Regions from separate parts of the Halopseudomonas maritima genome, predicted to be linked through region 3. Evidence: predicted binding sites of a transcription regulator. Region 3 holds the regulator's gene; each other region holds the start of a gene.
What was found. Region 3 encodes sigma-54, which starts transcription at its own class of promoters, with help from an activator protein. Its sites were predicted from a motif close to ANTGGCATNNANNTTGCTNT; they were not measured.

Region 1 (5,748 bases), 1.8 Mb from region 3:
CCAGCGTGGGTTTCATTGGCCTCTTCACGGTACTCGACATGGCGCACCTCCATGCTCACCTCAACACGCCCGGCGTCCGGTAGGTGGAGCGTGGCAGGGGTGTATAGCTCGCCAGGGCTAAGTGAGCGGCTCATGTCGCCCTCCAGCCGAATCTTGCAGCCGGTAGCTGACAGATCCATCAAATAGGCGGTGAAGCGACGCTTGCGCTCAGGATGAGCCAGTTCTACGGCGATATCTGCTGTGCGGCGTACGCTGGCGCGGAAGGCGCCGCGTTTCTGATGGTAGAAAAGTTCATCCGGCACGCCAGCCGAGTATGCCGGGGCGTCGTCCAGCTCAACCTGGGTCGCGCCGGGGCAGTCCCAGCGCATGTGTATGCCCTCATGCCAGACGTCGATGCGGAACGGCTCGCCTTGGCTGGCGTACTTGTCGCCTTCTCGGGGGATGAGTTCGTCGATCCATAGCTCGCCCTGATCGGTGTCGAGCTTGACGATGAAGCTTTGGAATTTCTGGCTGCGATCAGTGAACGTGACGGTCAAGGGGTCGCGGTGCTGCATTAAGGTCTTGAGCAGTGCCATGATTTCCACTTGGGCGCGGATTTCGCGGGGCGGCTGTGGGCCTGCTTCTTGTGAGAATAGGTTGGGCACTTCTGCTACTCGGTTTCAGTAGGAAATTGATGACTATACACAGCGTAGTGGCTAAATGGCATCCCGCGCTCAGGCTTTGCTCAGATCTCGGGTTTGACCTGTGCGGCTGCGATTGCCAAGCTGGTCATAGATGCCGCTACCCGGTTCGCCCTGATTGCGGAGCAAATCCAGCAATGAGCGAGTGGCGTGCTGGCTGTGGTGTACCAGGCGGGCATTGCGGTCGTTGGCTTGCTGGCAGCGGGTCAGTGCTTGCAGAAACGCCTGATAATGCGCCTGCAGCTCAGCGTCTTGCTGGAGGCTGATGTGCTCCGCCAGTTGGCCCAGTTGCAGGTTATTCTGCTGACAATAGTGTTTGAGCTGCTGGTCGTGAGTGATCAGCTTGTCGGTATAGGGGCGTTTTTGTTCAAGTAACTGCTCCAGCTGGCCGACATCCTGACTGGTCAGCGCGTCGCGCTCCTGGTCGAGCAGGGCCAGGTAGGCTTGGCAGTCTTGTTCTGCTTGCTGAAAGTGCTGTTGCAAGGGGTGCATGGACTGCCTCCTGGCTGCGCGTAGTTAATTGAAAGCTGCAGCCAAGAGTACAGGCAGGGAGGGTATTGTGACTACTGCTTGTCAGCCTTCCAGGTTCAGCAACTTGTCGGCGATACGGCTGCTGTCCGGCTTGTAGCTGCCATCGGCGATGGCCTGGCGGAGTTGGCTGACGCGCTCGCTGTCGACTTCCGGCAGCTCGCGCAGCTTTTCTTCAATGGCCTGCAGCTGCTGCGCCTGGGCGCTCAGGTTGACTGAAGAGGGGGCGTCATCCTGTTCTGCCGGTTGCGCTGCGGTTTGGGCGTTTTGATCGTTTACGGCGCCGGCTTCGCGCTTGGCGGCGGCACTGTTGGCTTGGCTGTTACGGCCGACGCCATTGGCTCCGTTAGGCGAGTTGAAGTCGATGACCATGATGAATTCCTCAAGCTGTTAAATCTTCTCTAACCGCTGTAACGGCAGCGCGCCAGAAAACTTTAGGGAAAATTTGCGTGACGCCGGTCACATTTTTGCCCGGATCGAGTATATCGCTTTTGCCGCTGCGTCACATGCCTGCCTCTACCTGCCCCGGGCCTGTGACCCGTGCGCGTATGACCCGCCCCGAGCGCGTGTTGCGCACGCGAATCTGCTGGCCCTGGGTGCCGTCCTCCATGGCTTCGCCCGGCATCTTGACCGAGACGTTGCTGTTGCCGGAGCTGATCACCACCTTGTCGCCGCGCTGCACGATCCGGTTGCGTTCAAGCTGGGTGTAGCTGAGCACGCTGTCGGCTGAGATATTGCGCTTGAGTTGCATGCCGATGGCCTGCGCCGGGTCCAGCAGGTAATTGTCGCCTAGCAGGCCAGTGTCGCGTTCGGCCAGGCGCACATCCTGGGCGCTGACCACTGCGCGTCGGCTGAGCGGCCTGGTGCTGACCACCACGGGCTGAAACAGGCTCACTTGCGCAGGCACGAACAGCCGCCAGGGTGAGGGTGCACTGCAGCTGATGCGTACTGTCACCCGGCCTACCGGAGTCGCAGGGCTCTCCAGTTCGGCGCTGATGGCGTCGTCGGCGCAAAGCGGCAGGCGCAGTCTCTGGTCCAGCCGGCTGAGGCGGATCTCATGGCGCGCCTCCAGCCCGCTGCTGGCAATATGCTGCTGCACTTCCTGCTCAAGAAAGTCCGTGGTAGCGCCGATAAGCTGATCAATGAGCGGGTTTGCGTGCAGTCTGGCGGAAAAAAAAATCGCCATCGCCGCGCACCCGATGATAAAACGCATACAATTACCTACATTCCTGATGGGGTCTTGTTCTGTCGGATTGTTGTCACATATTGACAGGTCCTGCAGGAAACATGCCGCATCGCCGTTATGATGACGAGGAGCAGCCGATGGCTGGTGTGATGGATTCAGTCAATCAGCGGACGCAGCTGGTTGGGCAAAACCGACTCGAATTGCTGTTGTTTCGCCTGGCAGGCAATCAGCTCTATGGCATCAATGTGTTCAAGGTCAAGGAGGTGCTGCAGTGCCCTCGCCTGACCGCCATGCCCAAGCTGCATCCGGTGGTGCGTGGCGTGGCACACATCCGTGGCGGCACGCTGCCGATTCTCGACCTCAATCGCGCGACCGGCGGTCCTGGGCTGGACAATATCGACACCGCCTTCGTGATCATCACCGAGTACAACTACAAGGTGCAGGGTTTTCTGGTGCGCTCGGTCGAGCGCATCGTCAATATGAACTGGTCTGAAATCCATCCGCCGCCAAAGGGCACGGGTCGCGAGCACTACCTTACGGCGGTGACGCGGGTTGATAATCAGATGGTGGAAATCATCGATGTCGAGAAGGTGCTGGCAGAGGTGGTGCCCACCAATGAGCAAGTCTCGGCTGGCGTGGTAGATGCCGACACCCAGGCCGAAGCTGTTGCGCGCAAGGTGCTGATCGTCGATGACTCTGCCATTGCCCGCAAGCAGGTGATGCGTTGTCTGCAGGAGGTGGGCGTCGAGATTGTGGCACTCAATGACGGCAAGCAGGCGTTGGAGTGGCTCAAGGCGAGGGCCGAGGCAGGCGAGGATGTCAGTCAGACGTTGCTGATGATGATTTCGGACATCGAGATGCCGGAAATGGATGGTTACACCCTGACCGCCGAAGTGCGCAATGATCCGCGTCTGAATCGCTTGCATATCATGCTGCATACCTCGCTGTCCGGGGTATTCAACCAGGCGATGGTCAAGAAGGTGGGTGCCGATGACTTTCTCGCCAAGTTCAAGCCGGACGACCTGGCTCAGCGCGTGATGGCTCGCCTGCATTTGCTGCGCGATGACGGCGTGGGTGAGGGGTGAGTGCTTGATTTCAATTGATACAAGGCAGACGTCGTGACTTTGGCGAATCAGGATTTTCAGCAGTTCCGAGACTTTTTGGAAAAAGCCTGCGGCATCGTGCTGGGGGACAACAAGCAGTATCTGGTGTCCAGTCGCTTGAATCGCCTGCTGGAGCAGGAGGGGATCGGCAGTCTCGGCGATCTGGTCAAGCGTATCCAGGCGCAGCCGCGTGGTGGCTTGCGGGAGTCGGTCATCGACGCCATGACGACCAACGAAACCCTATGGTTTCGTGATGTGTATCCCTTTGAGGTGCTCAAGACGCGGCTGATCCCCGAGTTCATCAAGCAGTCTCCGGGCCAACGGTTGCGTATCTGGTCTGCTGCCTGCTCGTCCGGACAGGAGCCGTACTCGCTCAGCATGGCGATAGACGAGTTTGAGCGGGCTAACCTGGGGCAGTTACGCGCTGGTGCCCAGATCGTCGCAACCGACTTGTCTGGTGGCATTCTGAATGCGGCCAAGAGCGCAGAGTACGACAGTCTATCGGTGGCCCGTGGCCTGTCTCCCGAGCGTTTGAATCGCTACTTTGATCAGCATGGCCCTGGGCGCTGGACGGTCAAGACGCCGATTTGCAACCGGGTTGAGTTTCGCGCCATGAATTTACTCGACAGTTACGCGATGCTCGGCAAGTTCGATTTCGTGTTCTGCCGCAACGTGCTTATCTATTTCTCGGCCGAGGTGAAGAAAGACATTCTGCGTCGTATTCACGCCACCCTGAAGCCCGGCGGTTACCTGATGCTGGGCGCCTCTGAAGCCCTCAACGGCCTGCCTGAGTTGTACCAGATGGTGCAATGCAGCCCGGGCATTGTGTACAAGGCGCGCTGAGTTATAGGCAGCGCTAATCCAGCTGACAGGCCCGCAGGGTGGCTGGGCCGGGTCAGCGCGTCGCTCCCTCCTTGCTTTTGCTACCGTCTCTTGCTTGCCGCCACCTTGCCGGTGGCGCTGCAGCCTTGCCGTTCAGCGGTAATGGCTTGCCGCTTTTCTGACGCTATGTTGCGTATCCTTTTGAAAATTAAGTAATTATTTATTTGGCACGCTGATTGCTTTGTCTTGCCCAGTGACGTCTTTTGGTCAGATGGCCGGAATGAGGAAGGGTGAGATGAGCATCAGTTTTGACAATGCGTTGGGGCTGCACGAGGAGGCTCTGCGTTTCCGCTCGCAGCGTGCCGAGGTGCTGGCCAACAACATTGCCAACGCCGAAACCCCCAACTACAAGGCGCGGGATCTGGACTTCAACGCGGTGCTGGCAGCCCAGCAGGGCGCAGATGCCGAGTCCGCGGCTTTGGCGGTCTCCCGTACCGATCAGCAGCATATCGCCATTGACGGTCTGATTGATCAGGTGGCCGGGTTGCGCTATCGCAATGCGTTGCAGCCGGCGGTAGACGGCAACACCGTGGACTCGGAGGTCGAGAAGGCCGCCTACACGCAGAATGCCATCGACTTCCAGGCCAGCTTTACCTTCCTCAACAGCAAATTCAAAGGGCTGATGACAGCCATCAAGGGAGAGTAAGCATGTCCCTCGACAAGGTATTCGATATCGCCGGATCTGGCATGAGTGCGCAATCGCTGCGCCTGAACACCGTGGCCAGCAACATCGCCAATGCCGATACCGTTTCCAGTAGCGTGGATGAAACCTATCGCGCACGTAACCCGGTGTTTGCCACGATTTTCAATAGCCAGCAGGCCGCGGGCGGTTCGCTGTTCAGCCCTGATCAGCAGGCCGGTGACGGTGTCTCGGTACTCGGTATTGTCGAGTCCGATGCCAGTTTGGAGCCGCGTTACGAGCCGGATCATCCGATGGCCAATGAAGAAGGCTATGTGTATTACCCGAATGTGAATGTGGTTGAGGAGATGGCCAACATGATGGCTGCGTCACGGTCTTACCAGACCAACGTGGAAGTCATGAATACGGCCAAAACCATGCTGCAGCGCGTTCTGACGCTGGGTCAGTGAGCGGAGAGAGATAGACCATGAGCATCAGCAGTGTTTCAACCGGCGCCAGTGCGCTGGACCAGTACCAGATCGACTCGGACCGCTTTGCCACCGGAGACGAGCTGGGTAAGGATCAGTTTCTTGAGCTGTTGGTAGCGCAAATGAACAATCAGGATCCGCTCTCGCCACAGGAGAACGGCGAGTTTATCGCCCAGCTGGCGCAGTTCAGTACGGTCGAGGGCATCGGCAACCTGAACACCTCGATGGAGGCGCTGCTCAGTGGCTATCAGTCGTCGCAGGC
Region 2 (5,748 bases), 520 kb from region 3:
GTTCGACGCCGCCAGCCACCCGGCGGTTGGCAATGATGGACGCATCGGCGCCCAGCTCATCGCGGACCTGCTTCATCGCCTGGCGCATATCGGCGGCAAAGAAACGTTTGACTTTCATGGCTGACCTCGTCGCTTATCGGTCACCTGCCGGGGCAGATGTCTCAATCATTCGGTGCTGCTAGTTCTGGCCTACCGTCGCAATGATGGTGACCTGCTTGCTATCGGGTATTTCCTGGTAGGACAGTACATGGGCTCCGGGCGCCGCATAGCGGACAAACTTGGCCATCATCATGCGAATCGGCCCGGCCACCAGCAGAATTGCCGGCTTACCCTGCACCTCCTGCCGTTGTACCGCGTCTGACAGCGAGCGTTGCAGCTTCTCGGCCATGCCCGGCTCCAACAACATTCCGTCATCAGTGCCCTGCCCGGCCTTCTGCAGACTCTGAAGCAACATCTGTTCCAACCTAGGCTCCAAGGTGATCACAGGCAGCTCGGAGTCAAGCCCCACAATGCTTTGCACGATGGAGCGCGACAGCGCGACCCGTACCGCGCCGATCAAGGCGCCGGTATCTTGACTCTTGCCCGAGTTATTGGCGATGGCCTCGGCAATGGTGCGAATATCACGTACCGGCACCTGCTCCTGCAGCAGCCCCTGCAGCACCTTGAGCAGGTTGGAGAGCGAAATCAGCCCCGGTACCAGCTCCTCGGCCAACTTGGGCGAGGCCTTGGCCAGCACCTGCATCAGTTGCTGCACTTCCTCATGGCCAATCAGCTCGTGGGCGTGCTTGTGCAGAATCTGGTTGATATGGGTGGCCACCACGGTACTGGCGTCTACCACGGTGTAACCCAAGGACTGGGCCTGGTCCTTTTGCGACGCTTCGATCCACACCGCATCCAGCCCGAAGGCCGGGTCCTTGCCGGCGATGCCCTTGATCTCGCCAAATACCTGACCCGGGTTGATGGCCAACTCACGGTCAGGATAAATCTCCGCCTCGGCCACACTGACGCCCATCAGCGTCAAACGATAGGCATTGGGTGCCAGGTCCAGATTGTCGCGGATGTGCACCGAGGGCATCAGAAAGCCCAGGTCCTGCGACAACTTCTTGCGTACGCCCTTGATGCGCGCCAGCAGCTGACCACCCTGGTTGCGATCCACCAGGGGAATCAGCCGGTAGCCGACCTCAAGACCGACCATGTCCACCGGCGTCACGTCGTCCCAACCCAGCTCGCGGGTTTCCGGCGTCTGCACCGCTGGCAGCTGAGCCTGCTTGCGCTCCGCCTCGACTTTTTCTTCGGCCTTTTCCTTCTGACGCTTGGCGATGAACCAGGCACCGCCTGCGGCGATCGCACCCAGGCTGAGGAAGGAGAAATGCGGCATGCCCGGAATCAGGCCCATGACAATCAGGATGGCGGCGGCTACCGCCAGCGCCTTGGGCGAGGCAAACATCTGGCGCTGCACCTGCGCGCCCATGTCCTCGGATGTCGATACCCGCGTCACCATAATGGCGGCGGCCGTAGACAGCAGCAGCGACGGGATTTGCGCCACCAGGCCGTCACCGATGGTCAGCAGCACATAGATGCGACCGGCCTCGGCAAACGGCAGTCCATGCTGCGCCATACCGATCGCCAAACCACCGATCACGTTGATAAACAGAATCAGCAGGCCGGCAATGGCGTCGCCGCGTACGAATTTGCTGGCACCGTCCATGGAGCCGTAAAACTCGGCCTCCTGCGCCACTTCCTGCCGACGGACCTTGGCCTGGTCCTGATCAATCAGGCCGGAGTTCAGGTCGGCATCAATTGCCATCTGTTTGCCGGGCATGGCATCCAGGGTGAAGCGTGCACTGACCTCGGAGATGCGCCCGGCGCCCTTGGTGACCACCACAAAGTTGATAATCATCAGGATGGCGAAGACCACCAGACCTACTACGTAGTTACCGCCGATTACCACCTCACCGAAGGCCTGGATCACCTTACCCGCTGCATCGCCCCCCTCGTGACCGTACAGCAGCACCACACGGGTCGACGCCACGTTGAGCGCCAGTCGCAGCAGCGTGGCCACCAGCAAAATGGTCGGGAAAACGGCAAAGTCCAATGGCCGCAGGGCATAAGCGCAAACCAGCAGCACCACCAGCGACAGCGCGATATTGAAGGTAAAAAGCACGTCCAGCAGAAACGGCGGGATCGGCAGCATCATCATGCCGAGCATCACCAGCAACAGCACCGGAATCCCCAGGCTGCCATGGCGCAGCCCAGCCAGATTGGTCCGCATATTGCCCATCAGTTGCGCACGATCAACAGCCATTGGCAGAAATGTCCCCGAATCAAATATTTGACGCATGGTGCGTAGTACCGGGGACTACGCAAGAAGCGTTCCACTTGTTCGGGAACAGACGCAGCACGGACGCCATCCATGTGCCATCATAGAGAGATTCCGGGGAGCGGCCATGCCTGCTGCGCGCAGCCTTTCTGATACACTGCTCGCGCAACAGCGGCAAGGGAAAGCCAGCCCGATCACCCCGACGGATACCTGAGTCATTCACCCTTTGCCCGGGTCGCGCACCGCCCCGGCCACGTCACCAGAGAGACATGATGCGCGTCTACACTTCCCTGCTGCTGGCATTGGCCCTGACCCTTGGCGGCTGCCAGAACCTGTCCGGCCCGGACAGCCTGCTGACGCGCTCCGGCGAAATCATCAAGACCCAAACCCAAAAGCTCAGCGAGCTGGCAGCGCGCATCACCGGCGACCCGGAGGCCGAGGCGCGCCATGCTGAAGTCGAAGCCCTGTTCGCCCAGCAGTACATCGACCCGCTGACCCGCTATATCAATGCTCATGCCGACGACCCGGCTTACGCTGACTATCTGCCACTGGTGCGCGAGGAGCGCGTCAGCCGCTGCCAGGCCATTGAGGATCGTTACCGGCGTGAACAGCCGACACGCTCAAATCTGCAACGCCTGCGAGCCGGATATCAACTCTCCTGTCCGCAGGTGGTCAGCGACTTCGCCAGCCGCGTGCCCGCCGCGCCAACATCCAGCGCTCAGCCCAGCAACCCGGCTCCGGCAAGCGCCGCAACCGGCAACAACGGCGACGCTGACAACTGCTACCTGCTGTTTGCCATCAAGAACTACCAACAGGCCGAGCCCGCGTGCCACGCACCGGCCGAGAGCGGCGACGCCAAAGCCCAGTACCACCTGGCGGCTATCGCCCACAGCAGCGGCGACCAAACCACCGCACTGCGCTGGGCACGCAGCGCTGCGGCCCAGGGTCAGCCTAACGGGCAGATGCTGCTGGCTGAACTGCTGCAACAGCAAGGGCGGCCGACCGAGGCGCTAGGCTGGCTGAAAAGAGCCGCCGACAGCGGCCTGCCGGCAGCGCGCTATCAACTTGCGCAGGCTTACCAGCAGGGTCTGGGCACTGAGGCCGACACCGCGCAGGCCGACAATCAGTTACGCCGCGCAGCCGCTGAGGGCTACCTGCCGGCCATGCTGGCACTGGGACGCAACAAGCATGGCAGCGCGGCCGGACGCCATTGGCTGCAACAGGCCGCCGAAGCCGGCTCACCCGAGGCGCAATATCGACTGGGGCTAGACTACATGCAAGGCACCGGCGGGCCCATCGACCTGCAAGCCGCCTACGTCTGGCTAAGCTTGTCACTGGTCAATGGCGAGCAACGCGGCAAGCTGCATGTCGAGCGGCTGTCAACGCAGCTCGGCAGCGACCAACTGGCCAGTGCCCGCAGCCAGATTCAGAACCGTCTTAACAGCCGCTAACCGTCGGAGCAAAGGGCATGCTGCCAGTCAAGCGCGCAATTATGGTCCTGCTCAGCCTGATGGTAGGGCTCTTTCTGATCGTCAGTTGGCTGATGGCTAGCCTGAATCTCGAGTTTGCCGAAAGCGCCATGGGGCAACTACGCGAACGCCAGATTACCGACACCTTCTACGCCAATCTGGACCGCATCAACGCACACCACCGATTGATGGCGCAAAGCACCCAGGGTCTGGCGCGTGCCGGCAGCCTGCTACCGCGCCAGGGCGCCGGCACAGGGCAGCTGGACGATAGCCTTCGCCACGCGCTGACGGACTTTCCCGACAGCCACGGCAGCACCCTCTGGTACGCCAGCGGCCGCCTACCCACACGCTATGCCTATCGACAGGCCCAGGGCATCGCCATTACTGCCGTACCGGCCGACGAACAGCGGCAGTTGCGCGAGTGGTACGAAAAACTGGTGGCGGCCCGAGGCAACAACGCGCTGGTCGACCCGACGCTGAACTGGACCGCCGCCTACTACAAAAGCAGCATCGACTCGGTGGTGATCAGTCACGCCACCCTGGTACTGGGCAGCGGCGGCACACCGATTGGGCTGGCGACCACTGACTGGCTGGCCGACGATGTCATCCGCACGGTCAGCCGTGTGGAGGTTACGCCGGGCACCTTTTCCTTTCTGATCGACCATGCCAACCGTAACCTCTCCAGCCTCTCGGCAGCCGCCGACCAGAGCCGCGCGCAAACCCTGATTAACGGCGTTATCGGGCTGGATCTGCACACCCAACTCAAGCCCCAGTCGCTGCCACATGTCATCAACTCGCGCCAGCTGACCTCGCCCATGCAGCAGCTGTCGCAGCGCCTGAACGGCGAGGATTACCGCCTGTTCTTTTCACGCAGCCGCGCCGGCATGGTGTTTGGCATTGGTGTGCCACAGGCAGAGATTGATGCTGTACTGGCGCCAATGCGCGCCAGCAACGTGCGTCTTCAGCTGATTGCCGGCGTAGTCATGCTGTTGATCTCGGCATTGATTCTGTATCTGGTAGCCGGCACCTTGCGACAGCTGCAAACCCTGTATACCGACAGCCTGACCAACCTGCCTAACCGAGAACGTCTGCTGGTCGACCTGAAGAAAAGCCATACCGCCAGCCTGGTATTGCTGAACATCGACGCCTTCAAGGAGATCAACGACTTTTACGGCCATCGCTGCGGAGATCACGTCATCGTCAGTTTGGCCCAGGCCCTGCAGCGCCACCTGGACAGCCACCCCAAGTGGCGCGGCAGCCGTCTCTACCGAATGCCGGCAGACGAACTGGCTATCTGGTTGCCCGGCCATCACGACTCCAGCAGCCTGACCCCGGCGCTGGAACAGTTGCTGGCCTTCATCGGCAACGTGCAGGTGCGTTGGCAAGAACAGCCGCTGGCGCTCAACGCCAGTCTCGGCGTGGCCTGCAGCGGTCAAGGCGAAGCCGCCGACCTGACCGGCGAACAACTGCTGCATGGGGCCAACATTGCCCTGGAGCTGGCACGCATGAACATGGAAAGCCACGTGTTCTACGATGCCCGCCAGCGTGTACGCGAGAGCTACGAACAAAATCTGATTGGCGCCAACCGGCTGCGCGCAGCCTTGGAACAGGACCGCATCGTTGCCTTCTACCAGCCGATTTTGAACTTGAGCACCGGACGCATCGACAAGTACGAGTGCCTGGTGCGTATGCTCGATGAGCAGGGTGAGCCCATCAGCCCGATACACTTTCTGGAGCTGGCCAAAAAGATCAGACTTTACCGCTCGCTGACCCGCCGCATGGTGGATACCGCGCTGGAGCGCTTCGCGGGCCAGCCCTGGAGTTTTTCGCTCAACCTGTCCTGTGATGACCTGCTGGACCCGGAGCTGACCGACTACATTCTCAGCCAAATCGACCGGCACCAGGTCGGCCCACAGGTCATCTTTGAAATCCTGGAGTCCGAGGGTATCGAAAACTACA
Region 3 (5,748 bases):
GGCGGCGGCGCGGGCGTGCAGGCCCAGCTTGTTGATGATGAGAACGCGGGTGTTGGACATCAGGGCAGGTCGCGATGGCGGATGAGCAGGTTGGGTGTGGTGCGACCGAGTGCTTCGACCAAGCGCTCGGCAATGTAGACGGAGCGGTGGTGGCCGCCGGTGCAGCCGATGGCAATGGTCATGTAGCTGCGCTCGCTGGCGGCATAGCGCGGCAGCCATTTTCGCAGGTAGTACACGATGTCCTGAAACATCTCTTCAACCTCAGGCTGCGCTGCCAGGTAGTCGCAGACTGGCTGATCGCGGCCGGAATAAGCGCGCAGATCGGGTATCCAGTAGGGGTTGGGCAGGCAGCGCACGTCGAACATCAGGTCGGCATCGGTGGGTACGCCCCGTTTAAAGCCGAAGGACTGAATCAGTACCGAGGGCTGGCTGCCGTGGCTGCCAAGCAGTCGCTGCTTGAGCTGATCGCGTAGCTGATAGAGGTTCAGGTGGCTGGTGTCGACCTTGAGGGTTGCGAGGTCGATGATCGGCTCAAGAATCTTCAGTTCCTGGGCCAGGGCCTCGCCGAGTGACAGCTGGTCATCGGTCAGCGGGTGCTTGCGACGCGTCTCGGAGAAGCGTTTGATCAATACCTCGTCGCGCGCCGCCAGAAACAGGATGTCGCACTGCACGCCGGCTTCGCGTACTTCCTTTAGCAAGGCCGGAAAACGGGCGAGGTCGTTGGGCAGGTTGCGGGCATCAATGCTGATAGCGACTTCAGGCAGGGTGAAGTCGTTCATGCTGGCTTGGCGAGCTAGCTCGGGCAGCAAGCCGGCAGGGAGATTGTCGATGCAGTAAAAGCCGTTATCTTCCAGCAGGTGCAGGGCGGTACTTTTGCCCGAGCCGGAGCGGCCGCTGACGACAATCAAGCGCATGGTCAGCCTCCGTCGCTGTCGTTGACCATGACGTTGAACAGTGCCTCGGCGTCGGGTGCGGCGCGCAGGGCGTCGCGCAGCTCTGCCTTGTCGAGCTTGCCGGCCAGCATCTTGAGGATCTGCAGGTGCTGTTCAGTCGCTTCCTGAGGCACCAGTAGCACGAAGATCAGGTCTACCGGCTGGCCATCAAGGGCGTCAAAATCAATTTTGCCGTCTAGCTGCAGCAGTGCGCCAATGGCCTGGTGGCAGTCTTCAATACGGCAATGGGGAATCGCGATGCCGTTGCCGAAGCCGGTGGAGCCGAGCTTCTCGCGGGCGATCAGGTTTTCGTAGATAGCGTCTGGATCCAGGTTTGTGTGCTGGGCAACCAGTTTGCCGATCAGCTCCAGCACACGTTTTTTGGACCCGCCCTGAACGCCGGAGAAGGTGCGTTCAGGGGTCAGGATGTGGTCAATTTGCATGTTGGCGCGGAGTTATCGGACGTTGGCGCCTTGCTGGCGGTCTATGTGCTTTTCCTTGTGCTTGATCAGTTGGCGATCAAGCTTGTCGGTCAGCATGTCGATGGCTGCATACATATCGGTGTGCTCGGCCAGAGCAACCACCTCGCCACCGGCGATGTGCAGGGTGGCTTCGGCCTTCTGCCGCAGCTTCTCGACCTCAAGGGTGACTTGTACGTTGGTGATTTTGTCGAAATGCCGCTCCAGACGGGCCATTTTCTCAGTGACGTAATCGCGCAGTGCGTCAGTGATGTCGAGTTGGTGACCGCTAATGTTCAGTTGCATACGGCGTCTCCTGATTGGCTTGTTGTTGCAGGGTGATCGTCCGCCACCCGGTGGTGCCACTGCATGATCCCTGAACTGGATCCTTGCCCTGACCAATGACGGTCAGTGGGCGCTAGACCAGTCTCTTGCGTTCGCTCGATGGCGCGATATTGAGCGACTCGCGATACTTTGCGATGGTCCGGCGGGCAACTTCGATGCCCTGCTCCTCCAGTAAACCAGCGATCTTGCTATCGCTCAATGGTTTCTTTGGGTTTTCTGCTGCCACCAGCTTCTTGATCAGTGCGCGGATCGCGGTGGATGAGAATTCACCCCCTTCGCTGGTCCCGACGTGACTGGAAAAGAAGTACTTGAGCTCAAAAATACCCCGCGGGGTATGCATGTACTTTTGCGTGGTTACCCGCGAGATGGTCGACTCGTGCATGCCCACCGCTTCGGCGATGTCGTGCAGTACCAGCGGCTTCATGGCTTCTTCGCCATGCTCAAGAAAGCCCCGTTGATGTTCGACGATTTGGGTGGCCACCTTCATCAGTGTTTCGTTGCGGCTTTGCAGGCTCTTGATGAACCAGCGGGCCTCCTGCAGGTTGTTGCGCAGGTAGGTGTTGTCTTCGCTGGAGTCGGCGCGGCGGACCATGGAGGCGTAGTGCCCATTGACCCGTACCTTGGGTACGGCGTCCTGATTCAGCTCGACCACCCAGCGGTGGCTATCGCGGCGCACGATGACGTCGGGAATCACGTATTCGGCTTCGCCTGAGGCGATTTCCGAGCCGGGGCGCGGGTTCAGTGTCTGGATCAGGCCGATGGCGTCGCGCAACTGGTCTTCCTTCAGCTTGCTGCGGCGCATCAACTGTGTGAAGTCGCGGTTGCCGAGCAGCTCCAGGTGGTCGCGGACGACGCGGGTGGCCTGTTCCAGCATGGGGGTGTCGTCCGGCAACTGGCGAATCTGCAGCAGCAGGCATTCGCGCAGGTCACGGGCGCCTACGCCGACCGGTTCGAATTGCTGGATGCGGTGCAGCACCATCTCGACTTCGTCCAGCTCGGCTTCAAGCTCTGCGGGTAGCGAGGCGAGGATGTCTTCCAGCGATTCTTCGAGGTAGCCGTCGGCGTTGATGCCGTCGATCAGGGCGGTGGCAATCTGGTAGTCCGTCTCGGACATTGGCAGCAGGTTGAGCTGCCATTCGAGATGACTTTGCAGGGTTTCGCCGGTACCGGTGCGCGAGGTGTAGTCCCAGTCTTCGTCATCCTGGCTGGGCAGGGAGCTGGCGGAGGTCTGGTAAACGTCTTCCCATTGGGTGTCGACCGGCAGTTCACTGGGGATGGCTTCGTTCCAGTTGCCTTCCTGGTCGCCCTGGGTGTGCTGGTCGATGGAGTCCATGGAGACCGGTTCAGGCAGGGTGACCGCTGGCGCATCATCGTCGCCACCTTCCTGGCTGGCGTTGCTGCTGTAATCGTCGTCACCCTCGTCGGCCATCTCTAGCATGGGGTTGGCTTCCAGCGCCTCCTGCACCTCCTGCTGGAGGTCGAGACTGGACAGCTGAAGCAGTCTGATGGCCTGCTGCAGCTGAGGTGTCATGGTCAGCTGCTGCCCCATCTTGAGGACGAGCGAGGGTTTCATTGTGTTGCGAAATACCTTGTGCGCTAGTTCAAACCGTTGGTTTAGACATGCTGATGTCTATTTGCCGGTAGCATGCCTGAAATACGGGGGCTTTTATAGCCGGAAGGCATGGCCCAGGTATACATCTTTCACTGTCTGGTCTGCCAGTACTGTCTCGGCATCACCTTCGGCGATGATGTGGCCATCGTTGACGATGTAGGCCTTGTCACAAATATCCAGGGTCTCGCGTACGTTGTGGTCGGTGATCAGTACGCCGATGCCTTTGTTCTTGAGGTGCTGGATGATCTGCTTGATGTCGCCAACGGAGATTGGGTCTACGCCGGCAAAGGGCTCATCCAGCAGGATAAAACTGGGGTCGGTGGCCAGCGCACGGGCGATCTCCGCGCGGCGACGCTCACCGCCGGACAGGCTCATGCCGAGGCTGTCGCTCAGGTGATGAATGTGGAATTCACGCAGCAGCGACTCCAGCTTGCCTTCTCGAGCCTGACGGTTCAGGTCCTTGCGGGTTTCGAGGATGGCCATGATGTTTTCGGCCACCGTCAGCTTGCGAAAGATCGAGGCTTCCTGCGGCAGGTAGCCGATACCCTCGCGGGCGCGACCGTGCATGGGCAGACGGGTAACGTCTTTACCGTTGATGGTGACCGTGCCCTGGTCTGCCTTGACCAGTCCGACAATCATGTAGAAACAGGTGGTCTTGCCGGCGCCGTTGGGGCCGAGCAGGCCGACCACCTGGCCGCTGTCGATGGAGACCGATACATCGCGCACAACCTTGCGCGCCTTGTAAGCCTTGGCCAGGTGTTGGGCGTGCAGGGTGGTCATGGTGTGGCAGGCTCTTCGTTGCTGCTGTCGTTGCTGCGGCTGCGCGGCTGGATCACAATCTCGATACGTCCGCCGCCGCTCTGGCCGCCGCTGGCGCTTTCGCCGCCACGGCCCGCATCGACCACCTGGCGCGGAATGTCATAGCTGACGTAGTCGCCCTGAAAGGTGTTGCCTGACTGCTCCAGAAAGGCGTCCTGAATCAGGATGATGGTCTCGCGATCAGCGTGGTATTCGATCGTTTGCGCACGTGCCTTGACCGGTGGCTTTTCTGCCTCTGGGGTCTGCTGATAGGTCGCTGGACTGCCGTGGGTGACCATGGTGTTCAGCTCGCCGTTGGCATTGGTGCTGAGCGTCACGCGGCCACCGGTCAGGCGCATGCTGCCCTGGGTTATGATCACGTTACCGGTATAAACGGCGGTGTTGCGCTTGTCGTCCAGCGTGGCTGAATTAGCCTGGATGCGAATCGGCTGACTGCTGTCGCTCGGCAATGCCAGGGCGTGCGTGGCGCAGCCGGCCAGCAGGGTCAGGGCAAGGAGGGGGTTAACGCACCTCATATTGGCCTCTTACGGTGGACAGCAGCTGCAGGCGGCCGTCATTGAGAAATAATTGCATGCCTTCGGCAGTAGTGACACTGCGAGCGGCTTCGATTCTAACGCTTTGATCGGTTTCGGCGTAGTCGCGACGCGGAAACAGCGTCAGTGCCGAGGTGGTGAGCTGGCGCTGAGGCTGCCCCTCGGGTTGCTGCTGCAGCAGGACGTCGGTATCAAGATCCACGCGATCACCTTTTTCGGTGACCAGCCCGTTAGCGGCCTTGAGTAGCCAGGGCGTGGGGTTGTCACCGCGATAAAACAGCAGCTCGGGCTGCTGCAGACGGGTGCTGCCATCTTCAATCTGGTGTACGGCGTGCTCGGCAGTCAGTCGGTAGGCGACCTGGCCTTGCTCATCCAGCATCTGGATGCGCGCGTTGTCTATATAAAAGTCGGGGCGGGCGTTATCGCGCTCGACGTCCGCCGGGGTAAAGCTGGCTGGGCGGATGTTCCAGTAGCCCATGGCCAGGGCCAGCGCGGCGCTGGCGGCCAGTAGCAGGCCAAGGGTGAGGTAGCGCGGCAGCCCGAGATTCACAGGTAGGCTGCCTGTGCCTGCTCGAGGGTGCCCTGGGCGCGCATGATGAGTTCGCAGAACTCGCGCGCGGCACCGGCGCCGCCCATCGCGCGGGTAACGCCGTGGGCGTGCTCGCGGACAAAGGCGTCGGCACTGGCAACGGCCATGCCCAGGCCAACCCGGCGCATCACCGGCAGGTCCGGCAGGTCATCGCCCAAGTGGGCAATTTCGTGCATTTCGACCGGGATGATCTGGCGTAGCTCATTCAGTGCGGTCAGTTTGTCTTCACGCCCTTGGATCAAGTGCTTGATGCCCAGGTTGGCGGCGCGCCGCTCGACCAGGGGTGACTTGCGGCCGCTGATGATGGCGGTTTCCACGCCGGAGGCCATCAACATCTTGATGCCGTGACCATCCAGCGTGTTAAACGATTTGAACTCGGTGCCATCGGGCATGAAGTACAGGCGCCCGTCGGTGAGTACGCCGTCAACGTCGAAAATGGCCAGGCGGATAGCCTTGGCAC

Region 1: flgB (flagellar basal body rod protein FlgB) is a predicted target of sigma-54. The motif match lies at 4,543-4,562, and genes of this name have one in related genera.
Region 2: flhA (flagellar biosynthesis protein FlhA) is a predicted target of sigma-54. The motif match lies at 2,361-2,380, and genes of this name have one in related genera.

The regions. Positions count from the first base shown of each region.
Region 1 covers NZ_CP079801.1:653,909-659,656, reverse strand. The annotation lists gene HV822_RS02995 (flagellar brake protein) at 1-575, opposite strand, end outside; gene HV822_RS02990 (flagella synthesis protein FlgN) at 714-1,172, opposite strand; gene flgM (flagellar biosynthesis anti-sigma factor FlgM) at 1,254-1,580, opposite strand; gene flgA (flagellar basal body P-ring formation chaperone FlgA) at 1,711-2,421, opposite strand; gene HV822_RS02975 (chemotaxis protein CheV) at 2,532-3,479, shown strand; gene HV822_RS02970 (CheR family methyltransferase) at 3,513-4,340, shown strand; gene flgB (flagellar basal body rod protein FlgB) at 4,615-5,025, shown strand; gene flgC (flagellar basal body rod protein FlgC) at 5,028-5,468, shown strand; gene flgD (flagellar hook assembly protein FlgD) at 5,486-5,748, shown strand, end outside.
Region 2 covers NZ_CP079801.1:3,286,678-3,292,425, reverse strand. The annotation lists gene flhF (flagellar biosynthesis protein FlhF) at 1-118, opposite strand, end outside; gene flhA (flagellar biosynthesis protein FlhA) at 179-2,305, opposite strand; gene HV822_RS15290 (tetratricopeptide repeat protein) at 2,593-3,771, shown strand; gene HV822_RS15285 (EAL domain-containing protein) at 3,789-5,748, shown strand, end outside.
Region 3 covers NZ_CP079801.1:2,766,453-2,772,200, forward strand. The annotation lists gene HV822_RS12745 (HPr family phosphocarrier protein) at 1-60, opposite strand, end outside; gene rapZ (RNase adapter RapZ) at 60-914, opposite strand; gene ptsN (PTS IIA-like nitrogen regulatory protein PtsN) at 917-1,375, opposite strand; gene hpf (ribosome hibernation promoting factor) at 1,388-1,696, opposite strand; gene HV822_RS12765 (RNA polymerase factor sigma-54) at 1,809-3,308, opposite strand; gene lptB (LPS export ABC transporter ATP-binding protein) at 3,402-4,127, opposite strand; gene lptA (lipopolysaccharide transport periplasmic protein LptA) at 4,124-4,681, opposite strand; gene lptC (LPS export ABC transporter periplasmic protein LptC) at 4,668-5,249, opposite strand; gene HV822_RS12785 (KdsC family phosphatase) at 5,246-5,748, opposite strand, start outside.